DNA from 3 places in the Cronobacter malonaticus LMG 23826 genome. Region 1 is predicted to be linked to each of the others. Evidence: predicted binding sites of a transcription regulator. Region 1 holds the regulator's gene; each other region holds the start of a gene.
What was found. The regulator LexA, encoded in region 1, represses DNA repair genes until DNA is damaged. The targets are predictions, from matches to a motif close to TNCTGTATGTACATACAGNA.
Positions count from the first base shown of each region.

Region 1 (5,960 bases):
AATGCCTGTCAGATCGAGATGCACGCGGTTAAACGGCGCGAAACCGACACCCGCGGTAAACACGTTGCTCTCATTATCTTTCACGTCTGCGCGGAAACCAGCACGCACCGCCAGCCAGTTAAGCGGACGTACTTCGGCACCCACGCCGACAAACTGTGAGTTCTCCTCGCTCTTAAAGCCTTTGGTTTCCGTCAGATCGCCATCGGCGCTCAGGGTTACCAGATCGTTATGCCAGGCCACGCCCGCCGTCACCAGCGGCGAGATCTGATAGGTATCTTTATACCCGTTGACCTCTTTGGTATCGATATCACGCGACATCAGGTTCTGCCCGCTCACGCCCACGGTCCAGTTCGGGCCGAAATCCGCCGCCACACCGGCGTCGACGTTGAAACCGGTGTCGTCGTTGCGATAGCGCGAGCTGTTCCAGTCGCTGCTGTCGTAGTTATAAATCGACGCGGTGTAGTTATAGAGCCAGGTTTTCTGCAGCTTCGGCGTGACGCCGACGGAGACCGGCACATCACCCACCTGGAACCGATGCGCGAACGCCACGCCATAATCAGAAACGATCGCCGCACGGCCAAACGCGGTGGACGTCAGGCGATCGGTGATAGCGTCAGAGCCGTTGATCGCAGCGTTGATGATTTGTGTGCCCGCGTAGATATCATCGTTCTGGATGCGACGCAGGTAATCGATATCGCTTTGATCCACGCGGGTGCTGACGCGCGCATGCGCATACGCTTTCGCCACAAAGGCCACCGCCAGCACGTCGTTTGGAATACTGACCGCGATACCGCCCGCCGCGCGTGCGCTTGCCGTTTTGCCGCGCAGATATTCCAGCTCGTCGCCCAGTTCACGCGCCGCGCCCTGGAACTGACGCAGCGTACCGATCGGGTTGGCCGCGATATCCCCCGGCGTCAGGCTGTTCACCACATCGCGATAATAATCGACGCGATCGCTAATATGGTCTATCTCATCTTCGAGATTGTCTTTATCGGTAATTTGCGCCTGTAATGCCGGCAAAATCACCGTAATGTCATCTTCTGGCTGTGAACGTGCCAGCAGCGCCGGGTTAATTAACGCGCCGCTGCCGTAATCGGCTGACGCCACGCCGGTGCCGCCCATCGCATCGTTACGCGCCTGCGCCCAGGTATTTGCCGCACTCGCCTGATTGGCCATCACCAGAGAAAGGGCGACGGCTGCCACTGAAGGTTTGATTATATTTTTCACTGTTTACCCTGCTTATTAGCAACATGAATGACATCCTCTGTCAGTTCATGACAGAGACGATTTCTGTTGTGAAGAACGCACTACGCCAGAGGTTGAGGCTAAAAGCTCAACGGCATTTCCGGGCTCGTTTCGTGATCGCCCTCATTATTTATAGATTAGGGTTCTTAATTCGTGTAGGTAAGCCGTCGTGTGGACCAAAAAATTGTGGCGGATGGTCTATCCAGCGATCCGGGCGCGTGGCGGCGTAAGGGCCGTTAAGCGGATAGTAAACCCGGTTTTCCGGTTTGTTCGCCTCGCCTACTACCAGCAGCCGGACTTCGCTGTCGGTATTATTAATGAACGTGTGGCAAAGCCCGGTGCCTGCCGGGAACCCCACGCTGTCGCCCGGTTTTAACGGCCATAGCTCACCGTTTAGCCAGACATCCGGAAAGCCTTCGAGCACATAGACAAACTCTTCTTCGCTGCTTTCGGCATGCGGGTAAGACGTACGACGCCCCGGCGGCAGGCGCTCATGATGAATGCCGAGCCGCGTAAGCCCGGTACGCTTCGCCAGCGGCGCGCCGATGGACATCAGTTCGTCGCTGTCCGGGTAACAGGCGTCATCGTTGCCTTCGACTTCCTGCCAGTGACAAATACATTCAGGCCGCGTATGCATATAAACCTCCGGTTAATGTTCCCTGAAAGGTATAACACAGGCGGGATGTCGGTGTTTCAGCCAGTTCATGATAAAGTGATGACATAAACACGATTCATAGAGGATGCCGATGGATACGACGATTTCGCAGGAAGTTCTGGCGCAGGCTGAAAAGCTCTGCCAGCAACGTAATGTGCGCCTGACTCCGCAGCGCCTCGAAGTGCTGCGCCTGATGACCATCCAGCCGGGGGCTATCAGCGCTTACGATCTGCTTGATTTATTACGCGAAAGCGAACCGCAGGCGAAACCGCCCACCGTTTACCGCGCGCTCGATTTTCTGCTAGAGCAGGGGTTTGTTCATAAGGTGGAGTCCACCAACAGCTATGTGTTGTGTCATCTGTTTGATAACCCGGCGCATACTTCAGCCATGTTCATTTGCGACAGATGCGGCGTGGTCAAAGAAGAGGCAGCGGAAGGCGTGGAAGATATCATGCATGCGCTGGCGGCCAGAATGGGCTTTGCGCTGCGTCATAACGTCATTGAAGCGCATGGGCTGTGTGCGGCGTGTGCAGAAATTGAGGCGTGTCGCCATCAGGGGCAATGTGGTCACGACCACAGCATTACGGTGAAAAAGAAAGGACGTTAAATCAGGTTGGGTGGTACATCCTTGTACCGGTGGGCAGGGCAGCCTCAGAGGGAAAATACCGTTTGAGGTGGTGGCCCGATTACCAGCGGTAATCGTGGCGGCTTTCCCAGTCAGTCACTTCCTTGTCGGCTTCGTCTTTCGCGTAACCGTAACGTTCCTGGATTTTACCTACCAGCTGGTCACGTTTCCCTTCGATGATGGTCATATCATCGTCGGTTAATTTACCCCATTGCTCTTTCACTTTACCTTTAAACTGTTTCCAGTTACCGCCAGCTTCATCTCTGTTCATAGACGTCTCCTTAACATTCGGTAGTGAATCAGTCTCACAGGTTTTCCTGTGGGGGTTCAGCCCGAGTCATCTTCATCATTTGCTGAACGTACTACTTATTTTAGACGTCAATTTTAACCCCGGTGGGATATTCAGAATCTTTAACCATAACGAAGCGCTGACGCCGACAAATTTTCTTTTATGGGCGATGTGATACGTCAGGGAAACTCAGTGCAAAAGACGCCCCCGGCGCCATAAATAGCCGAGCGACAACCCACGCAGCGCCAGGAAAAAGGTGAGCGCCAGCCACAGGCCATGGTTGCCAAGCGCTGGCAGTGTGAGCAGCGTCAGGCCAAAACCGAGCGCCGCGACGGCCATGCTGTTGCGCATCTCCGCCCCGCGCGTCGCGCCGATAAACATACCGTCCAGCAGATAACACCAGACGCCGACGACCGGCAGGATCGCCTGCCAGAAGAGATAGGGCTGCGCCAGCGCCTGGAGCGAAGGTAATGAGGTCAATAGCGACACAATGTACTGCCCCGCCACTGCATACAGCAGCGCGAATGCCAGCGCCACCATCCCTGCTTGTCGGCATGCCGCGCGCCAGACGCTGTTAAGCTGCGATTTATCCTGCGCGCCGAAGGCCTGCCCGGCATGGGCTTCTACGGCATAGGCGAAGCCATCAAGCGCATAGGCGGTGAAGGTCAGAAGGGTCATCAGAATGGCGTTCACCGCGACGATATCGCTGCCGAGCCGTGCGCCAAACACCGTGATGGAACCGAAGCAGAGCTGCAACAGCAGCGAACGCAGCATGATGTCGCGGTTAAGCGCAAGCAGCCTGCCAACGCCGCCGCGCCACGCCATTTTCAGCATCGAAAGGGTAATACCGCGCAGGCGCAGCACGCGGGCTGCCATCATGAGACCGATGCCAAGCGTCGCGTATTCCGCTATCGCTGTCGCCAGCGCCGCGCCCTGGACGTTAAGGCCAAGCCCCATGACGAACCAGAGATCGAGCACGATATTAAGCAGATTGCCGACCACCAGCAGGATCACCGGCGCGCGGGCGTACTGCACGCCTAACAGCCAGCCAAGCAGCACCAGATTAGCGAGCGCCGCGGGCGCGCTGAGCCAGCGGATCTCCAGAAACCGCCGGGCCTGCGTCAGCACCGCGTCGCTGCCGCCGGTAACATGCAGCGCCAGATGAATCAGCGGCTCGCGCAGGGCGATGATCAGCACACCGGCAATCAGCGCCAGCGCCATAGGCTGCACCAGGGCGCGGGCCAGCGCTACCGGATCGCGCGCGCCGAACGCCTGCGCAGTTAGCCCGGTGGTGCTCATGCGTAAAAAGAGCAGCAGCATAAACAGGAAACTGGTGGCGGTAGCCCCCACCGCGACGCCGCCAAGGTATACGGGGCTGTCGAGATGACCTATAACGGCGGTATCGACCAGGCCTAAGAGCGGTACGGTGATATTGGAGAAAATCATTGGCAGCGCGAGGCGCCAGAGAGCTTTATCAGTAGATGTCAGAAAGGGCATATGGCGTTCCGATGCCGTTACGCGAAGAAGAAAAAGTATGAAGGGCTTTAGCTAACGGGAGAAGTCATTACCGTAACCGGGGCGGGCCAGTTACGGTAATGCGGCCTCAGAGAGCCGGGTGACGCATCAGAGCCATTCGCCGTTGCGGATAACGCCGACGGCCAGACCTTCGATTGAGAAGTTATGCTCGCGCAGATCAACCACAATCGGTTTAAACTCGCTGTTTTCCGGCAGAAGCTCAACGGTATTACCCTGTTTTTTCAGGCGTTTCACCGTTACTTCATCATCAATGCGCGCGACGACGACCTGCCCGTTACGCACATCCTGCGTTTTATGAACCGCCAGCAGATCGCCGTCCATAATCCCGATATCTTTCATCGACATCCCGCTAACACGCAGCAGAAAATCGGCGTTTGGCTTAAACAGGCCAGGATCAACCTGATAATGCCCTTCGATATGTTGCTGAGCCAGCAGCGGTTCGCCCGCCGCCACGCGCCCTATCAGCGGCAGGCCGGTTTCGTCTTCCTGCAACAGACGGATACCGCGCGACGCGCCGGAGACAATCTCAATCACCCCTTTACGCGCCAGCGCTTTAAGGTGCTCTTCCGCGGCGTTCGGTGAACGGAAACCCAGACGTTGCGCGATTTCCGCACGCGTAGGCGGCATGCCGGTCTGGCTGATGTGATCCCGAATGAGATCAAACACCTCTTGTTGCCTGGTAGTTAATGCTTTCATTCCGCCCCCTGGGTGCATATACAGTGATGCTGTGAGTATATACAGCTAAAGGTGATTTTAAAACCATAACCGGTTAAAAAAGCGCTTCTTTCGCGATTTCTGGAAAACTTATCGCAAATGCTGCCAGAGCAGCGTGACCCACACGATCAGCGCGAGGATAATCGACAGCAGAACGGCAGCGGAGCCCATATCTTTGGCGCGCCCTGAAAGCTCATGAAATTCAGGGCCGATGCGATCCACCACCGCTTCAATGGCGCTGTTGAGAATTTCGACAATCATTACCAGCGTAACGGAGCCAATCAGCAGCACGCGGGTGACAGGATCGACATCCAGCCAGCAGGCGATAAGAATTGCCGCTATCACGGCAACCCCTTCCTGGCGAAATGCAGCTTCATTTTTCCAGGCGGCGCGTAATCCCTTCCAGGAATAGCCGGCAGCGTTAATAATTCGGGTTAACCCCGTGGTGTTATTGGCCATGACAAGAAACCTTTTTTAAATTCAGGCGTCAATGCTAATGCGCTTCGATAAAGAAGCACCACAGAAATTCTACGGAGTTTCTGATATTCTTGCGCCGCAATTGCATTATTAACCAGAGGCTTTACATCGTTTATGTCCGGTTGGCCACGAATTTACTACAAATTACTTAATTTACCATTAAGCGTGCTGGTAAAAAGCAAGTCCATCCCGGCGGCGCCCTGCCCCGAACTTGGGCTGGATACGTCACGCCCTATTATGTACGTGTTGCCGTATAACTCGAAGGCGGATCTCCTGACGCTGCGGGCGCAGTGCCTGGAGCACGATCTGCCCGATCCGCTGGATCCGCTGGTCATCGACGGCACCGAACTGCCGCGCTATGTGTTTATCCATGGCGGCCCGCGCGTGTTTACCTACTACACGCCGAAAGAAGAATCGAT
Region 1 is NZ_CP013940.1:293,910-299,869, reverse strand. It holds gene AFK66_RS01410 (conjugal transfer protein TraF) at 1-1,227, opposite strand, end outside; gene AFK66_RS01405 (cupin domain-containing protein) at 1,376-1,882, opposite strand; gene zur (zinc uptake transcriptional repressor Zur) at 1,992-2,507, shown strand; gene AFK66_RS01395 (CsbD family protein) at 2,587-2,796, opposite strand; gene dinF (MATE family efflux transporter DinF) at 3,004-4,311, opposite strand; gene lexA (transcriptional repressor LexA) at 4,438-5,046, opposite strand; gene AFK66_RS01380 (diacylglycerol kinase) at 5,155-5,523, opposite strand; gene plsB (glycerol-3-phosphate 1-O-acyltransferase PlsB) at 5,656-5,960, shown strand, end outside.

Region 2 (5,960 bases), 2.0 Mb from region 1:
ACCGAGCAGGATTTCATCCTGCATACGCTCGGCAAGATACCCTTCACGCCAGGCGCGGCGTGCCAGCATCTCAGAAAATTGCACCGCGCTGAAAGTGTTTTCATCGCAGAAAGCGGCGACTTCACTCAGCTGGCGCGCCATCCAGAGCGGATCGAGCGGCAGCGTTTCCTGGTCGCCGGTATAACGCACGGCTTCACGAATCAAGAGCGGCCAGGCGTCGCTTGCCGGCGCGGGCAGCGCGAGCTGTGCGGCCTGGGCGCAGACCCAACTGCACCAGAGTGTAATATCTTCTTCGTCAGCAATTTGCAGGTCGTCTTCATATTCGCTGTAGATGGCTTGCTGCGCGAGTACCGGCTCCATCTCCTGGAAATCCGCCAGTGATTCGCGATCGCCTACCAGCACGACGCGAAGGTTAAGAGGCAGCGAAGGGAGGGAGACTGGCAGCGGACGCGACTCGTCCGGTGCGACCCAGTCAAAGCGTTTCGTGACGACCATCTGCTTCAGGCGCAGCCACAAGAGCGGCTGCAACAGCAGTGTTTTCAGCGGCACGACCAGAATGCCGCCGTTCGCTTTGTGCACAAGCCCCGGCTCGAGTGATATCTGACCAGCAAATTGCCTGACGCAGCCGAACAGCTCGCCCGCTTCAGCCCAGGTGGCTACAACCACATCGCGACGCACGGCGAAATCGCCCGGAGTCGCATTCGGTGGTGTCAGCGTCACATGCTGGTTTTCAATATGATAATGACCGCCAGCCAGTTCAGGCTGGTGCGGCAGCAAGGCTTTCGCGGTATCGGCGATAAGCTCCAGCAAAGGCTTCTCTTCATCCGCCTTTACCAGCAGGAAATCACTCAAAGGACGTGGAGCACAGAGCTGGCTCAGAGCGTCGTGAAGGCGAGGCTGAAGCGCCTCAAAATCAAGCGCGTCTGCAAAACCGGCATCCATTTCAGCAAACCGGGACTGGAAGGTTTCCGTATCGGGTACAAGCGCTTGTGATGTAAGTCTGTTAATGGTCAATGTCGAGGTTTTTTAGTCAGATGTAAAAGGCGAGATTATAGCGTAATGGGCCGGGCAGCACACCGGAAATGCCACTATTGCCCCGCAGAATCTCCCCCTGCGTCACAGACGGTTATTTCCTCTCAGCGAATCGAAAAAAAACTGTTATCCTGAAATGAGTTACACGGTCATCCTGAGATCGCAATGAAATACCAACAACTCGAAAACCTCGAAAGCGGCTGGAAGTGGAAATATCTGGTGAAGAAGCATCGCGAAGGCGAGCTGATCACCCGGTATGTCGAAGCCAGCGCAGCGAAAGAGGCGGTGGATCTCCTGCTGGGTATGGAAAACGAACCGGTAAGAGTGCTGGGCTGGATTGAACAGCATATGAACCCGGCGCTGCAAAACCGCCTTAAACAGACGATTCGCGCACGTCGTAAACGGCATTTTAATGCTGAGCATCAGCATACCCGTAAAAAGTCTATCGACCTGGAGTTTATGGTCTGGCAGCGTCTCGCGGGCCTGGCGCAGCGTCGCGGCATTACGCTTTCAGAAACGATTGTGCAACTGATAGAAGATGCCGAGCGCAAAGAGAAATATGAAAACCATATGTCGACGTTGAAACAGGATTTGCAGGCTTTGCTGGGGAAGAAAGAGTAATCAGGGCTGTCTTATGAGAAGGTGAGGCGGTGACTGTTTTTTATTCGTATTACATGCTGTGGCGCGGGCTGCAAAACGAAACAAAGCATTGAGGCGCTTCTCAGCAGACCCCTGACGCATTAATGAATGACGGTGCCAGAAAACAAAAAACCCCGCCGTGGCGGGGTTTTTCTTAACGTTTAACTTAAGCCTGCGGCTGAGTTACAACGTCTTTAACGCCTTTAACTTCGATCTCTACGCGACGATCCGGACCCAGGCACTCGATCAGAGCAGCGCGAGGTTTCACGTTGTCACAGGTGTTGCCAGTGACCGGATTGGATTCGCCCATACCACGTGCGGAGATCTTGTTGGACGGGATACCTTTGGAGATCAGGTAGTCAACAACAGACTGAGCACGTTTCTCGGACAGACCCTGGTTGTAAGCGTCAGAACCGATACGGTCAGTGAAGCCCAGAACCACGACGGAACCGTCTTTCGGATCCAGGTTGCTCAGCTGAGAGTACAGCTGATCCAGCGCCTGCTGACCTTCCGGTTTCAGGGTTGCTTTGTTGAAGTTGAACAGAACGTCAGACTTCAGGGTGAAGTGCTTGGTCTGTACTTCCGGAGCCGGAGCCGGAGCCGGAGCTACAACCGGAGCTGCATCTTCCTGCTGACCGAAACGGTAGGAAACACCTACGCTCAGCATGCCGTTGTCCGGACGAGCGCCAACAGTCTGAGCGTCACCGATGTTGTTAACCCACTGGTATTCCAGACGGGTAGCGATATCGCGGGTCATCGCCCATTCAACGCCGCCAGCGAATACCGGGGAAACGCCGGTGTCGTGGTCGTCGCCGCCGATGTTAGAAGAGGAGTCAGCACGCCATACCATGCCGCCCAGACGGGTGTAAACGTCCAGGTCGTCGGTTACCGGGTAACCCAGTTTAGCGGTCAGCTGTACGCCCTGAGCTTTGAAAGCGCCGTTTACAGTGTCGCCTTTATACGGCATGCGGCCCAGCCAGTCGTAGCCCATTTCGAAACCAACGTACGGGTTAACCTGGTAACCACCGAACGCGCCTGCGCCCAGCTGGCTTTCGTGAGTCGGGCCGTCGTTAGGAATAAAACCGGTATCGTGGAACTGGGACCAACCCAGTTTGCCACCTGCGTACCAGGTGTTATCTTTCGGTGCGGCCTGCGCTACGGTAGCGAAGCCAGCCAGTGCCACTGCAATCGCGATAGCTGTCTTTTTCATTTTTTGCGCCTCGTTATCATCCAAAAAGGCCATGCGCTTTTCCTTAGGAAAAGTTCACGGTTAAATCCTTCACCGGGGTATAGCTCAATGGTTACTCTACCGATAATGTCGGTTTATTGATGAGCACCCTGGCGAGGTAAAGTCTACAACGTAGTTGAAAACTTACAAGTGTGAAGTCCGTCAGGCATATGAAAAAAAACAACTTGCGAAAGCAAAAATTAACATTTTTGCGGCAATTTTAAACACTCGTAAAGTACGAAAGCGGACGTGAGCGCCCATCTGACCGTTCCTTCGCCGCTATCGCTTCTGCTAAAGAGACATGAACAAAAAATTACCAGGATTTATCCTAAAAAGGATTAATGCACCATTCCTGAGTGAATTCTTAAGGCAGAACGTGGTCTGTCACCCGGCAAAGAGGGCTGAACAGGACGCATCAAAAAGCCCATTGCGTTACCTTTCTCTGCCGCTACTGTCAGACGACGATGCTCTTCATCTGTTAAATCATCGTGCAGCCAGGCGATTACCACGCTGTAGTTGCCGGTTTCCAGCGCACGGATCATGGAATCAAGCGTGACCTGCGGGTTCATCTGGCTGACCTGCATCACTTTGGTCAGCGGCAGGCCAGCAGATTCCACCCACTCACGGCTCAGACGCTGCTGAGGGGTAAGCCACAGCTGCCAGCGAGACTGTTGCCCGAGCTGCTGTAAAAGCGGCAGCAGCACCAGTTGCGTCATCCACGGCTGGTCTTCGTTGTACATCACTTCACTGATCAGGCCTCGGGTTTCAGCCTGAGCCAAAGCACCCGCCGTTTCTTTTGCCAGACGACGTGAGCCATACGCGCGATTTTGATGAGAAGAGTACATAAAGGTCCAGCCTCGCTAGTTACTGTATGCATATACAGTAATGCTGGCGCGACCAAAGATCAATCGAAATTTCGGAAAGCATCTCGCAAATTTCGCATCTCGTTCCACTTAAAACGAAATTCGGATTGCTCACGAGGCACAACTTTCATATGTTCCTGTTAAGGGAAACGCTAATGGAATTTTTTATCCGTTACTAGTTGATATAAAAGGAATAATCATGGATAAATCTTCGTCTGACACTCTGATTCGGGTGCAGAATACGCTTTCATCTTTGGGAAATGTCACCCATCGTTCACTGTTTGGTGGTTACAGCCTCGCCATTGATGACGCTGTATTTGCGATGCTTGTGGACGGGCAGTTATACCTGCGCGCCAGCAATCAGAGCCGCGATTACCAGCACACCCATAATCCACCCATGCTGGTTTGTACCCGACGTGGCCGTCACATTAGCCTCAATTACTATTTGGTTGATGACGCGCTCTGGAATTCGCCATCCTTGCTGCGCGATCACGCACGCACAGCGCTGGCTTGCGCACAGGCGGAGAAAACCGAGCGCGCCCGCGAACGGCGAGTAAAAGATCTGCCTAATCTCAATGTTCAGCTTGAGGTTTCGCTGTGGGAAGCGGGAATTCGTGATGTGGAAACGCTCTGCGCATATGGCGCGAAAGAGTGCTGGTTAAAGCTACGAAAGGCCCGCAAAAACCTCAGTCTGCAGGTGCTTTATGCGCTTCAGGGCGCCATTATTGGCACCCATGAAGCGGCATTACCCGTACACATTCGCGAGGAGCTGCTTGAGTGGTTTATGCAGCTATCGGTGCAAAATCAGTCCTGAGCAAGCTGGCGCTGGAGGCGGCTGATTTCCGGTAAAATGGAGATCAAAAGCCCGATTTGCTGAAGCACCAGCGGCTCTTTACTCTCCTGGCGCGGCTCTATCAGCTCAATGCGCTGCGCCAGTTCCGTCAGCGATTTTTCCACACGCGCTTCGTCAGCAGGCTGATGATGCAGCGCGTCATCGACATAACAGACGGCGTCGTCAAGCAGAGAGAGGATCTCCTGGCGGGACAGCTTTTCACGGTGGGCACCCAGTGCTGAGATATAGCTAGTCAGCGTGTGGTTCAGACACAGAAAGCGGAAAGCGAGTTCGCGCATCTGAGTACTAATGCGAGGCTCGCTGGACATGTTTGACACTACAGAGGCCAGTTCTGCATCGCTGTTATGCGCGTCGCGACGCGCGATGCGATACGCGAGACGGTTATCGCGTCCCTGATGGTACTGCTCAAGGATGGCATCCAGATAACGGCAGTTGGCGTTAAGGGCGCGCTCCAGCACCACCGGCAACCGGCGAAACCGCCAGTCTGGCCAGATAAAGCTTACGGCACACCACGCAATAGCGCAGCCGATTATCGTATCCACCACGCGCGGCAGCGCCACTTCAAACCCTTCGCCCAGCAGGTTAAAGCACAGCAAGACCAGCAGCGTGATGAACAGCGTGGCGTGCGCATATTGCACCGTGCGGAAGACAAAAAACAGTACGCCGGTAATGACGATGAGTACCAGTTGCCCTTCAAGAGAAGGCACGAAATAGAGCACGGGAATGCCGACTGCGACGCCCGCCAGCGTGCCGATAATGCGCAGCGTCAGGCGATGTCGCGTAGCGTTATAGTTCGGCTGGCAGACAAACAGGCTGGTCAGCAAAATCCAGTAGCCGTGATTAAGCCCGGTGAACTGGATAAAAGCGTAACCCACGCACAGCACAAGAGACATTCGTACCGCATGGCGGAACAAGGCAGACTGCGGTGTCAGATTGCGGGTCAGGCGAAACCAGATATCGCTAAAACCGTTCAGGCTATCATCGGCAAGGCTGTGTTCGCTCTCGCTGGTGACAGGCTGCGTAAACGGCTGCTCTGATTCAATGGTGGCGAGCTGAGCGTCGATCGCCTTCAGATTGGCGACCAGAAAGCGCACTGCTTTTATTTCTGATGCCGAGCCACCCGCCGCTGCGGTGCGGTCGAGCGCGGCGTCGAGATGCGTAAAAGCACGCTCAAAACGAGGATCATGCTGGTACGGCGTGCGCAACAGCACAGATCGCGCCAGTTGCTGACACGCCTGTGACTGCATCGAAAGCAATCGCTGGAAGCGGAACATGACATCGCTGTAGCGGAAGGTGTCGCGCAGCGTCTGATACTGAATATGCGACGAACTGGCGCGCTCATGAA
Region 2 is NZ_CP013940.1:2,551,554-2,557,513, reverse strand. It holds gene AFK66_RS12130 (AAA family ATPase) at 1-1,014, opposite strand, end outside; gene matP (macrodomain Ter protein MatP) at 1,198-1,653, shown strand; gene ompA (porin OmpA) at 1,838-2,881, opposite strand; gene sulA (SOS-induced cell division inhibitor SulA) at 3,238-3,744, opposite strand; gene AFK66_RS12110 (TfoX/Sxy family DNA transformation protein) at 3,962-4,576, shown strand; gene yccS (YccS family putative transporter) at 4,567-5,960, opposite strand, start outside.
Region 2: the regulator LexA is predicted to act here: its motif matches at 3,765-3,784, upstream of sulA (SOS-induced cell division inhibitor SulA).

Region 3 (5,960 bases), 1.3 Mb from region 1:
CTCAATGGCCGCGCGCTCGCTGTCATCAATATGCCCGTCGCTTTTGGCGGCGAAGACCAGCGCCAGCACGAGACGCTCGGCGCGGCGATCAAGCGGCGTCTGCTGCTGGCCGTACTGCGGCTCGTCCTGGTGCGCCGCGCGGATTTTATCTTTGTACTTGTTCCACAGTACCGTACCCGCCACGGCCCCGCCGCCCACCAGCAATGCGCCGCCGCCATATTTCGCCAGCAGCTTGCGCGACGATTTGCTGGCCACCAGTAAGCCAGCGAGACCGCCGAGCGCGCCTGGCGTAATCAGGCTGCTTAACCCTTTGGAGCGCAACGCGTCCTGAATGCCGGACTTACCGGACGACGCACCGCCGCTTTGTCCCAGCATCGACTGAAGCTGTGTTAACCAGTTGCTCATTATTGTCCTCTGCGCTGATGAGTGATAACCCAAGCGTAAGCGAGCGGACGTCAAGATGTGTCGGGGAACCGCAAGGAAGGGAAAAGACGCGGCCCCAAACAGGGCCGCAGAGGATCAGCGCTGGTAATGCGCTTCGCCTGCCGCACAGTCAACCATCACTTTATAGTGAATGTCCGTGTTTTTACCGCGCACGGTCAGCGGCACTGTCCATTTATCGTCTTTGCCGACGATCTCTTTGCTGTTGATCCAGGCAACCGGATCGGCCTGCCCTAACGTTTTCTGGTCGTCGGCCCACTTCACAATGCGGTTTTGCAGATAGTCGCGCTTCACGCTCGCGGCGATCCCCTCCGCCGTCATCCCTTCGCATTTTGGGAAATGCACCTTACGCGGATCGTCAGCGTGCGCGGCGCTTGCCGCGGTGAGTAACAGAAAAGAAATCAGGGCTCCTGCTGTTTTTTTCATCGTACTTCTCCGAAGACGGGTGATGAAAAAAGCCTGGTACAAAAACAGCGAAGCGCAAGCGAACCATACAAAAGGAAGGGATTAGGCGAAGGAGGGTCAGAGGCGGGGTGAAAAGCGTTAAGTCATGGGCAGCAGTCAGCGATAACAGCCCGCTGTACGCACGCAACGCCCGGTTCTGCGTTTAGTGAATACAGAGCATCCCATCAGGCGCACAAGCGCGCCGTAACTGAAAACCGCGCCGCTGGAGAGGTAAACCCGCCAGCGGCACAGGGAGAAGGCTATCAGGCGGCTTTGGTGCGTTTACGCGCGCTGTGCAGCGCGACAGCGCCCTCTTCGCTTTCAGCTGATTCTTCAGTGGAAGACTCTGCCGCACTCCCGGTGTGCTCGCTGGTTTCCTGCGGCAGACGACCGGTACGCACGATAGTGCTGAGGTTGTCTTTCTGCTCCGCCATCCACAGCGCCAGCTGCTCGACCTGACCTTCCGCGAAACCGACAGGCGCCTGGCCCAGCCAGCCTTCCAGGGCTTCGGCTAAATCCAGCATTTTGTCCCAGGCGTCGGCTTCCTTCTTACTGGCAAATGACATTTTTTCCACACCCTCACGGATTACGACGTATTTGATTTCTACCGCCATGTTGCAACTCCCGTTACTGTATTTATATACAGTATAAACCTGTAAGAACCGAAATGCAACCCGCGCGCAATGCGCAAGGCAAACGTTTTCGTATATACTGCCGCCAGAATTTCACACAGCAGGAATACCGCTATGGCTATGTTAGGAACCGCACTACGCCCGTCAGCAACCCGCGTGATGCTGCTTGGCTCAGGAGAACTCGGAAAAGAAGTGGCGATCGAATGCCAGCGCCTGGGCATTGAGGTGATCGCCGTCGATCGCTACGCCGATGCGCCCGCCATGCAGGTGGCGCACCGCAGCCACGTTATCACTATGCTCGACGGCGCGGCGCTGAAAAAACTGGTGGCGCAGGAGATGCCGGATTTCATCGTACCGGAGATTGAAGCCATCGCGACCGACGCGCTGGTAGAGCTTGAACAACAGGGTCAGCGCGTGGTGCCCACCGCCCGCGCCGCGCGTCTTACCATGAACCGTGAAGGCATTCGCCGCCTCGCCGCTGAAGAGCTTGGACTGCCGACCTCCGCCTATCGCTTCGCCGAAAACGAGGCGGAATTTCGCGAGGCGGTGGCGGAAATCGGCTTGCCATGCATCGTCAAACCGGTCATGAGTTCCTCCGGCAAGGGCCAGAGCTTTATTCGCAGCGAAGAGATGCTGGACGATGCCTGGCAGTACGCGCAGCAGGGCGGACGCGCCGGCGCGGGCAAAGTCATCGTTGAAGGCGTGGTGCAGTTCGATTTTGAGATTACCTTACTGACCATCAGCGCCGTGGACGGCGTGCATTTCTGCGCGCCCATCGGTCATCGCCAGGAAGATGGCGATTACCGCGAATCCTGGCAGCCGCAGCAGATGAGTGATGTGGCGCTCGCCCGCGCGCAGGAGATTGCGCAGAAGGTCGTAGAGGCGCTCGGCGGTTACGGTCTGTTCGGCGTAGAGCTGTTTGTCTGCGGCGACGAGGTGATATTCAGTGAAGTGTCGCCGCGCCCGCACGATACCGGGATGGTGACGCTTATCTCTCAGGATCTCTCAGAGTTCGCGCTGCACGTACGCGCGTTTCTCGGCCTGCCGGTCGGCGGTATTCGTCAGTACGGGCCGGCCGCCTCGGCGGTGATCCTGCCATCGCTGAAAAGCGATGACGTAAAATTTGGCGAACTTTCCGGGGCGCTGGGCGCTGGGCTGCAACTGCGGCTGTTCGGCAAGCCGGAAATCGACGGTTCGCGCCGCCTCGGCGTGGCGCTCGCCACCGGCGAAACGGTCGATGACGCCATCGCGCGCGCGAAAGCGTCCGCCGCGGCCGTAAACGTTAAGGGCTAAAAAAACGCGCCGCCCGTGAAGGCGGCGCGCTACGTTTTATCTCGCGCGAAAGTTACTGCGCGCCTTCCACCGCTTCGCGGGCAAGTTCGGTAATGCGATCCCAGTCGCCCGCTTCCATCGCATCTGCCGGCACCAGCCAGGAGCCGCCGATGCACAGCACGCTTTTCAGCGCCAGGTAGTCACGGTAGTTGGCAGGAGAGATGCCGCCGGTCGGGCAGAAACGCACCTGAGAGAACGGGCCTGCGATAGCCTGCAACGCTTTGGTGCCGCCGTTGGCTTCCGCCGGGAAGAATTTGAACTCTTTCAGGCCGTAATCCATACCCAGCATCAGTTCAGAAACGGTGCTGATGCCCGGGATCAGCGGGATAGTGCCTTCGGTCGCGGCCTTGAGCAGCGGCTCGGTGAGGCCCGGGCTGATGGCGAACTGCGCGCCAGCCTCGGTGACGTCTTTAAGCTGCTGCGCGTTCAGCACGGTGCCCGCACCGATGATGGCGTCCGGCACTTCTTTGGCGATAGCGCGGATAGCGTCCAGCGCGCACGGGGTGCGCAGGGTCACTTCCAGCACGCGCACGCCGCCTGCCAGCAGCGCTTTCGCCATCGGAACCGCGTGCTCCAGCTTGTTAATCACAATCACCGGCACAACCGGACCGCTTTTCAGGATCTGTTCGGCACTCGTTTTCCAGTTTTTCATCTGTGGATCTCTCCCGCCATTTTTAAAAAGGTGTGGTACGCGCCTGCGCACCTGACAGTTAAAATTCGATGCAGGTCGCGCCCTGCTCCGCCCCGGACAGTTTTTCACGCAGCGCGCCGAACAGCTCGCGCCCCGTTCCCACGCGCTGCGCGCTGAGATCCGGGTGGTACGGCTCGCGCCGCGCCAGCTCGGCGTCATCCACCAGCAGCGTCAGTTCGCCGGTCTGGCCGTTAACGCGGATGATATCGCCGTCGCGCACTTTCGCGAGCAGCCCGCCGTCGTATGCTTCGGGCGTCACGTGGATGGCCGAAGGCACTTTCCCCGACGCGCCGGAAAGGCGACCGTCCGTGACCAATGCAATTTTGAAACAGCGGTCCAATAATACACCAAGCGGCGGCATAAGTTTATGTAATTCTGGCATACCGTTCGCTTTTGGCCCCTGATGGCGCACGACTATCACACAGTCGCGATCCAGCAGACCGGCTTCAAAGGCAGGCAGCACATCGTGCTGGCTTTCGAAGACCACGGCGGGCGCTTCCACCACCTGGTTTTCCACCGGCACCGCAGAAGTTTTCATCACCGCGCGGCCCAGATTGCCGCTCAGCACTTTGGTGCCGCCATGCTTTGAGAACGGTTTATCGATAGTGGCGATGATAGCGTCATCCAGCGAAGCCTGCGCCCCGTCGCGCCAGGCGAGTTCGCCGTTATCAAGCCACGGCTCCTGGGTGTAGCGCGTAAGGCCAAAGCCCGCCACGGTGTTGACATCTTCATGCAGCAGACCACCTTTCAGTAGCTCCCGCATCAGCACCGGTACGCCGCCTGCGGCCTGGAAATGGTTGATATCCGCCGGACCGTTCGGATAGAGACGCGCCAGCAGCGGCACGACGTCTGAGATCTCGGAGAAGTCGTCCCAGTTAATGATGATGCCCGCCGCGCGCGCCATCGCCACCAGATGCATGGTGTGGTTAGTGGAACCGCCGGTGGCAAGCAGCGCCACGATGCCGTTGACCACCACTTTTTCATCCACCAGTTTGCCAAGCGGCATCCAGTCGTTACCGTTGCCGGTGAGGCGCGTCACCTGGCGCGCGGCCGCGGCGGTCAGCGCGTGGCGCAGCGGCGCGTCCGGGTGAACAAAGGAGGAGCCTGGCAGCTGCATCCCCATAAATTCAATGACCATCTGATTGGTGTTAGCGGTGCCGTAGAACGTGCAGGTGCCGGGCTCATGATAGGATGCGGCTTCGGATTCCAGCAGCGCCGCGCGATCCACTTTGCCTTCGGCGTAAAGCTGGCGAATGCGCACTTTCTCTTTGTTCGGCAGGCCGCTCGACATCGGCCCCGACGGGATAAACACGGCGGGCAGATGCCCGAAAGAGAGCGCCGCCATCACCAGCCCCGGCACGATTTTATCGCACACGCCCAGATAGAGCGCGCCGTCGAACATGTTGTGCGACAGCCCCACCGCCGCCGACATGGCGATCACTTCGCGGCTCAGCAGCGACAGCTCCATACCGTCCTGCCCCTGCGTCACGCCGTCGCACATGGCGGGCACGCCGCCTGCGACCTGCGCCACCGCGCCGACGCTGTGCAGCGCCTCGCGGATCTGCTGTGGGTAGGTTTCGTAAGGCTGATGCGCGGAGAGCATGTCGTTATAGGAGGTAATGATGCCGATATTGTTACGCAGCATGCTTTTCAGCGCCGCTTTGTCATCCGGCTGGCAGGCGGCGAAGCCGTGCGCCAGGTTACCGCAGGCGAGGCTGGCGCGATGAACGGTCTGGCTTTTCGCCTCTTCGATGCGCGCAAGGTAAGCTTCGCGCGTGGCGCGGGAGCGTTCGGTAATACGTTTTGTTACCCGTAACAATTCAGGATGCATAAAAAGTCCTCTCTGTTATTTCTGCCTGAGGCCGCCTTTTCAGGCGTTGCGCAATGCCGCGGGGTTATCACGTATACGCGCCAGCCGCGCCTCACAAGAGCAAAATCGCTTCAGCCAGTGTAATAAAAAAAGCCCCGCTGGTGAATCCAGACGGGGCTTTAAAAAAGAATTTTTTACACAACACCTGTTTGGGATCATGTTACCGGTAAAGTAACACTCCTCCGTACCGAGTGATTACTCGAACTCGTTCCAGGAACGACCGTCACGGGTAATCATCGCGACCGAGGCGACAGGCCCCCAGGTGCCCGCCTGATACGGTTTCGGCGCGTCGTTGTCCGCCGCCCAGGCTTCGGTAATGGAGTCGACCCACTTCCAGGCTTCTTCCACTTCATCGCGACGCACGAACAGCGCCTGAATACCGCGCATGGTTTCGAGCAGCAGGCGCTCGTAGGCGTCCGCGAGATGGCTTTCGTTAAAGGTTTCGGAGTAGCTCAGATCCAGCTTGGTGGTTTGCAGGTTGTGCTTGTGATCCAGCCCCGGCACTTTGTTCAGCACCTGGATATCCACGCCTTCGTCCGGCTGCAGACGG
Region 3 is NZ_CP013940.1:1,603,590-1,609,549, reverse strand. It holds gene AFK66_RS07585 (tellurite resistance TerB family protein) at 1-405, opposite strand, end outside; gene yebF (protein YebF) at 520-867, opposite strand; gene AFK66_RS07575 (YebG family protein) at 1,149-1,499, opposite strand; gene purT (formate-dependent phosphoribosylglycinamide formyltransferase) at 1,632-2,810, shown strand; gene AFK66_RS07565 (bifunctional 4-hydroxy-2-oxoglutarate aldolase/2-dehydro-3-deoxy-phosphogluconate aldolase) at 2,863-3,501, opposite strand; gene edd (phosphogluconate dehydratase) at 3,560-5,371, opposite strand; gene zwf (glucose-6-phosphate dehydrogenase) at 5,606-5,960, opposite strand, start outside.
Region 3: the regulator LexA is predicted to act here: its motif matches at 1,514-1,533, upstream of AFK66_RS07575 (YebG family protein).